Regions from separate parts of the Bradyrhizobium sp. T-12 genome, predicted to be linked through region 3. Evidence: predicted binding sites of a transcription regulator. Region 3 holds the regulator's gene; each other region holds the start of a gene.
The links. The regulator HrcA, encoded in region 3, represses chaperone genes, less so after heat shock. The targets are predictions, from matches to a motif close to GTTAGCACTCNCNNNNNGNGAGTGCTAAC.
Positions count from the first base shown of each region.

Region 1: the regulator HrcA is predicted to act here: its motif matches at 922-950, upstream of AC0WRY_RS05515 (co-chaperone GroES).
Region 2: the regulator HrcA is predicted to act here: its motif matches at 1,254-1,282, upstream of AC0WRY_RS22750 (co-chaperone GroES).

Region 1 covers NZ_CM177756.1:1,152,927-1,155,189, reverse strand. Annotated here, with positions in the region: gene AC0WRY_RS05525 (protein phosphatase CheZ) at 1-15, shown strand, start outside; gene AC0WRY_RS05520 (hypothetical protein) at 205-726, opposite strand; gene AC0WRY_RS05515 (co-chaperone GroES) at 1,043-1,339, shown strand; gene groL (chaperonin GroEL) at 1,457-2,263, shown strand, end outside.
Region 2 covers NZ_CM177756.1:4,769,265-4,771,527, reverse strand. Annotated here, with positions in the region: gene groL (chaperonin GroEL) at 1-851, opposite strand, end outside; gene AC0WRY_RS22750 (co-chaperone GroES) at 897-1,211, opposite strand; gene AC0WRY_RS22745 (usg protein) at 1,590-1,877, shown strand; gene AC0WRY_RS22740 (O-linked N-acetylglucosamine transferase, SPINDLY family protein) at 2,042-2,263, opposite strand, start outside.
Region 3 covers NZ_CM177756.1:167,411-169,673, forward strand. Annotated here, with positions in the region: gene grpE (nucleotide exchange factor GrpE) at 1-470, opposite strand, end outside; gene hrcA (heat-inducible transcriptional repressor HrcA) at 566-1,654, opposite strand; gene rph (ribonuclease PH) at 1,860-2,263, shown strand, end outside.

The sequences.
Region 1 (2,263 bases), 990 kb from region 3:
GCGCTGTTCGACTGAGCGGACGGGATACGGAAAAGCGAAACGCCGGCCCTGGGGGCTGGCGTTTTTGCTTTTGGATCCACCATCTCCGCTGTCATCGTCCGCGAAGGCGGACGATCCAGTATTCCAGAGACAGCAATGATTGAGCCGAGAGGCCGCGGCGCACTGGATGCCCCGCCTGCGCGGGGCATGACGGCGGAGCGAGTGCTACGCCCTCGGCGCGCAGCGGACGTAGACCATGTTGCCGTAGCGGGTGGCGGCGTCCTTGTCGATGAAGCGGGTGATCAGGACGCGGCCGTCGAAGGAGACGATTTCGCGGTCCTGCTCGCCGGGGGTCGGGCCCGCCGGTCCGATGTAGTTCTTGCCGCTCGGCGAGCCCTTCAGCCGCAGCTCCTGCGGCGTCGCCTGGTCGGCCAGATGCATAATCACGCCGCCGGAGGAACCGGCGGTGATCACGTAAGGGTTCTTGCACTGGGCCCGGGCGGCCGCCTCGGTGCGGGCGCGGTCGGCCGGGTTCTGGAACGAGGCCAGGCCCCAGCGGCCCACGATCTCGTCGGCGCGAATGGTCGCAGGCATTTCGGGAGCAACGCCCGGCTCGGCGTCGGGCGGCGGCGAGGACGACGAGAAGGACGGCAGGCTCATGCCGCCGCCGCAGGCGCCCAGCAGCAGCGCCAGACAAGAGGCGGCCGCCAGATTGGCAACCGTGCGCGCGTGAGCTGAACTGATCATGGCATTCCCCCGGACAAAACCATGGCCGCACCCCTCCCGCAGCCAAGCGCAAAAAAGCTGCCGGAGCAATGACGTCCTTTGATACGTCTGTGCCCCGAACAAGTTTCCAATGCCAACATCCTATATCCGCCTCAACAACCGCTTAACCACCTTTGCTTGACAGGATCGCGGCCAAGCCATATTTCCGGGCCCACTATTAGCACTCGGAAAGCCCGATTGCTAAGCGCGCCGTTCGATCCTCGGGATAGGGGCCGGACGGAAGCGCCGCCCCACCCACTTCCACACCTTCCGAAGCGAGCCTCCAAAGGGAAACGTCATGGCTAAATCCAAATTTCGTCCGCTGCATGACCGTGTCGTGGTCAAACGTATCGACGCCGAGGAAAAGACCAAGGGCGGCATCATCATTCCCGACACCGCCAAGGAAAAGCCGTCCCAGGGCGAAATCGTCGCCGTCGGCCCCGGCGGCCGTGACGAGGCCGGCAAGCTGGTCCCCATCGACCTCAAGGTCGGCGACCGCGTGCTGTTCGGCAAGTGGTCGGGCACCGAGGTCAAGATCGACAACGAAGACCTCCTGATCATGAAGGAGTCGGACATCATGGGCGTTCTGGCCTAAGGCCATCCGCCTGAACAGCCGCTGAATGTGATGCCCGGATCCAGGCGGTCCGGGCATCCATCATTCCGCCCGACAGCACAAAACAAGACACATCACGAAACACGAGGGACTGCAGACATGGCTGCCAAAGACGTCAAGTTTTCCGGAGACGCACGCGATCGCATGCTGCGCGGCGTCGACATTCTCGCCAACGCCGTCAAGGTGACGCTCGGCCCGAAGGGCCGCAACGTCGTCATCGAGAAATCGTTCGGCGCTCCCCGCATCACCAAGGACGGCGTCACCGTCGCCAAGGAGATCGAGCTCGAGGACAAGTTCGAGAACATGGGCGCCCAGATGGTGCGTGAGGTCGCCTCCAAGACCAACGACCTCGCCGGCGACGGCACCACCACCGCGACCGTGCTGGCCCAGGCCATCGTGCGCGAGGGCGCCAAGGCGGTTGCTGCCGGCATGAATCCGATGGACCTCAAGCGCGGCATCGACAGCGCCGTGGCAGCCGTCATCAAGGACATCGAGAAGCGCGCCAAGCCGGTCGCCGCCTCCTCCGAGGTCGCCCAGGTCGGCACCATCTCGGCCAATGGCGATGCCGCCATCGGCAAGATGATCGCCCAGGCGATGCAGAAGGTCGGCAACGAGGGCGTCATCACCGTCGAAGAGAACAAGTCGCTCGACACCGAAGTCGACATCGTCGAGGGCATGAAGTTCGACCGCGGCTATCTCAGCCCCTACTTCGTCACCAACCCCGAGAAGATGACCGCCGAGCTCGAGGACGCCTACATCCTCCTGCACGAGAAGAAGCTCTCGGGCCTGCAGGCCATGCTGCCGGTGCTGGAAGCCGTGGTGCAGTCGGGCAAGCCGCTCGTCATCATCGCCGAGGACGTCGAGGGCGAGGCGCTGGCCACCCTGGTCGTCAACCGGCTCCGTGGC
Region 2 (2,263 bases), 2.6 Mb from region 3:
CGATCGCCGAAGCCCGGAGCCTTGACGGCCGCGACCTTCAGGCCGCCGCGCAGACGGTTCACGACCAGGGTCGCGAGCGCTTCGCCTTCGACGTCTTCGGCGACGATGACCAGCGGCTTGCCGGTCTGCACCACGGCCTCGAGCAGCGGCAGCAGCTCGTTCAGCGAGGAGAGCTTCTTCTCGTTGATGAGGATGTAGGCGTCGTCCATTTCAACGCGCATCTTGTCGGCGTTGGTGACGAAGTAGGGCGAGATGTAGCCGCGGTCGAACTGCATGCCCTCGACGACGTCGAGCTCGGTCTCGAGCGACTTGGCTTCCTCGACGGTGATGACACCCTCGTTGCCGACCTTCTTCATGGCGTCGGAGAGGAACTTGCCGATCTCCTGGTCGCCGTTCGCCGAGATGGTGCCGACCTGGGCGATCTCGTCGTTCGAGGTGACCTTCTTGGAGTTCTTGACGAGGTCGGCGACCACGGCTTCCACGGCCAGGTCGATACCACGCTTGAGGTCCATCGGGTTCATGCCGGCGGCAACCGACTTGGCGCCTTCGCGCACGATCGCCTGGGCCAGCACGGTGGCGGTGGTGGTGCCGTCGCCCGCCGCGTCAGCGGACTTGGAGGCAACTTCGCGCACCATCTGCGCGCCCATGTTCTCGAACTTGTCCTCGAGCTCGATCTCCTTGGCGACGGTGACGCCGTCCTTGGTGATGCGGGGAGCGCCGAACGACTTGTCGAGGACGACGTTGCGGCCCTTCGGACCGAGCGTGACCTTCACCGCGTTGGCAAGGATGTCGACGCCGCGCAGCATCTTGTCGCGCGCATCAACCGAGAATTTGACTTCTTTGGCTGCCATCTGGATTTTTCCTTGAGGTATTTGATTGGAGGGAAAGAGGGGCTCTTAGGCCGCCTTCTTCTTGGAAGCGGGGACGTCGAGGACGCCCATGATGTCGCTTTCCTTCATGATCAGCAGGTCGACGTTGTCGATCTTGACCTCGGTGCCGGACCACTTGCCGAACAGGACGCGGTCGCCGACCTTCAGGTCGAGCGGGACCAGCTTGCCGGCTTCGTCGCGGCCACCGGGGCCGACGGCGACGACTTCGCCCTGGGAGGGCTTTTCCTTGGCAGTGTCGGGAATGATGATGCCGCCAGCGGTCTTCTCTTCTGCGTCGATGCGCTTGACCACGACGCGGTCGTGAAGCGGACGGAATTTCATGCAGTCCTCCTAAGCATTTGCTCGGGTTGAGGTTTTGAGATTGTTAGCAATCGGTGCCCGCGAGTGCTAGCACGAGCAAGGCTGAAATAGGACAGGAATTTTGCGGGGGCAAGGGCTTCTAGCAGAAAATTTGGCGCTCTGAAGGCTCGGCTGCCAGAATGTCTTTCCATCGTTAACCGGGTTTAGGGACCGTATTAGCACGGTGCCGCATCTGCTGCTAACGCATTGAATTTCAACAGCTCGTTAAACTTTTGGGCTTGAGATGGATTGTCAGTTTGCGTCACATTTCTCTCATGTGAGCGCATCAGTACCGGGTGGCTCGTAAGGCGCACACCGACCAAGCCGCCCCTTGAATGCGCTCCTGCAAAGGAGGTTGGCATGGGCTTGCGGAGTGGGGTCGTTTCCGAGGATTTCCGGAAACAGATGCTGGGTTACGGGCTGACGACGGCGCAAATTCTCTACCGCATGCCGGATCATCCCTCGCTGCTCCAGACCTATGTCTGGCAGAACTACGACATGTTTCCGAAATTCCCGGCGCTGAAGGATTTCCTGGCATTCTGGCAGGAGAAGCTCGACGGCCCCCTCCATTCGGTCACCGTGGCGCATTCCAAGCTGATCAAGCCGGCCGAGCTGCGCGCCGTGGATGGCGTGTTCCGGCTGCATTGAGGACACCGGTCTCGTAGGGCGGGCAAAGGCGCGCTCTTCGCGCGCCGTGCCCACGCTTTTTCCGATCCGGTTACAGATGCGTGGGCACGCTTCGCTTTGCCCGCCCTACGATATCTCAGTTTGAGCTGCGCCGTGCGAACGCGCTGTCGTCGCCCGAGGCGCGATCAGGCGCCGCTGCTGCAATAGCGCTGCCACATCGCGCGATAGGCCTCGTCCACCGCTCGCCCGTAGGAGACGGGGTTGCCGGCGGCGGCGGCCCGGATCTGGTCGGGCAATGCGAGGCGCACCTTGTCGAGCTCGCCGATCTCCAGGGCGCGGCTCGTTGCGATGTCGATATAGGCCTCATTGCTGTCGGTGACCCAGTCGGGCAGGCCGAGCGCCGTGAG
Region 3 (2,263 bases):
ACCGACGGATCGGGCACTTCGTACATCGCCTGGTGGAAATTCGGGTCGAACTTCTGGCCCTGCGGATCGAGCTTCTTCACGCCGTGCTTTTCCAGCGCGTTGAGCAGCGACCGCTCGGTGAGCTCGACGCCCTCGATCAGCGAGATCAGGCCGGGATCCGCCGCGGCGCGAGCCTCGGGTGGAACGGCATCGAGCGCGCGCTGGAGATTGTCGGCGATGTCGAGCACGTCGCGGGCAAAGCCGGTAATGCCGTAGAGGCGGGCGTCGGCGACTTCCTTGGTGGTGCGCTTGCGCAAATTCTCCATCTCGGCCAGCGTCCGCAGCGTGCGATCGCGCGCCTCGGCGACTTCCTTCTGCAGGCTCTCGACCGAGCCTGGCTCGGGATCGTCGGGCATGATGTAGGGCTTCGACACCACGGGCTCGCCAGTCGGCGCGGCCGCGTCTTCGGGTTGCCGGTCTCGATCGGTCATCGGCTCTTATCTCGAACTCGTTTCCAGGGATTGTTGGTCCGGATATCGTGCTTTGAGCCGCGAAAATCAAGCGGCCGTGATCGGATCGAACCCGATCAGCCCCCCAATAGGCGGCTGACGATGCGAGCGGCGTAGTCCACAGTCGGGATCACGCGGGCATAATTCAGCCGCGTCGGCCCGATCACGCCCAGGACACCGACGATGTGGCCGGCGGCATCCCGATAGGGCGAGATGATGGTGGAAGACCCCGACAGCGAAAACAGCTTGTTCTCGCTGCCGATGAAGATACGCACGCCCTCGGCCGTCTCGGCCCGGCCGAGCAGATCGATCACGCCGCGCTTGGTCTCGAGGTCGTCGAACAGCAGGCGGACCCGCTCCAGATCCTCCAGCGCGTGCAAATCCTCCAGCAGATTGGCGTGGCCGCGCACGATGAGCTGGCGGTCCTCGTTCTCGCCGCCGGACCAGCTGGCGATCCCGGCGGAAATCACCTTCTGTGCCAGCTGATCGAGCTCGGCGCGGGCCTCGCCCAACGCCGTCTCGAGCTCGAGCCGCGCTTCCGCCAGGGTCCGGCCGCGGATTCGCGCATTGAGGAAATTGCCGGCTTCGGTGATCGCCGAGGAGGGAACTCCGGGCGGCAGCGTCAGCACCCGGTTCTCGACCTGGCCGTCCTCACCGACGAGGATGACCAGCGCTTTCTCCGGTTCCAGACGGACGAATTCAATGTGCTTCAGCCGCGCATTGGATTTTGGCGTCAGCACCACCGCGGCGGCCCGGGTCAAGCCGGACAGCCGCGTCAGCGCCTGGTCCAGCGCGGCCTCGACCGAGTGGGCCTGACCGACGGATGTGAGCTGGCTCTGGATCGACTGCCGCTCGGCCTCGTTGAGGTCGCCGACCTGCATCAGGGCGTCGACGAAGAAACGCAGGCCGAGTTCCGTCGGCAGCCGGCCGGCGGAGGTGTGCGGCGCATAGATCAGGCCGAGCTGTTCCAGGTCGGCCATGACGTTGCGGACCGAGGCCGGCGACAGCGGCATCGCGATCAGGCGCGAGATATTGCGCGAGCCCACGGGCTCACCGGTCGCGAGATAACTTTCTACAATTTGACGAAAAATGTCGCGGGAACGCTCGTTGAGCTGGGCAAGGCCTGCGCGCGGCGCGATCAGATGGATCGGATCGTGATGGGCCACAGACTGTAACTCCTCTCAGATACTCATAATTTGTCTATCCCCGAGGCGTCTGACAAGCGTGGCGTTTGCGGACCCGGAATCAGGGCAGGAATCGAGAGAGGAATCGAGGGAGAAATCGGGGGATGAATAAGCCCTTGCCGCCCACCCTCACCCCACCTACAAGCACCGCCAACAGCCTTATCCCGTGAATTTTGGAGGATTTCCCATGCGGCCAAGCCGCCGTGCGCCCGATGAATTGCGCCCCGTGACGCTGGAGCGCGGCGTGGTCAAATATGCGGAAGGCTCGTGCCTGGTGAAGTTCGGCGACACCCATGTGCTCGTCACCGCCACGCTGGAAGACCGACTGCCGCCGTGGCTGAAGGGCCAGGGCCGCGGCTGGGTCACCGCCGAATACGGCATGCTGCCGCGCGCAACCTCCGAACGCACCCGCCGCGAGGCCGCCGCCGGCAAGCAGAGCGGCCGTACCGTCGAGATCCAGCGCCTGATCGGCCGCTCGCTCCGCACCATCGTCGACCTCGAAGCACTCGGCGAGCGCCAGATCACGGTCGATTGCGACGTGCTGCAGGCCGACGGCGGCACGCGCACCGCCTCGATCACCGGCGCCTGGGT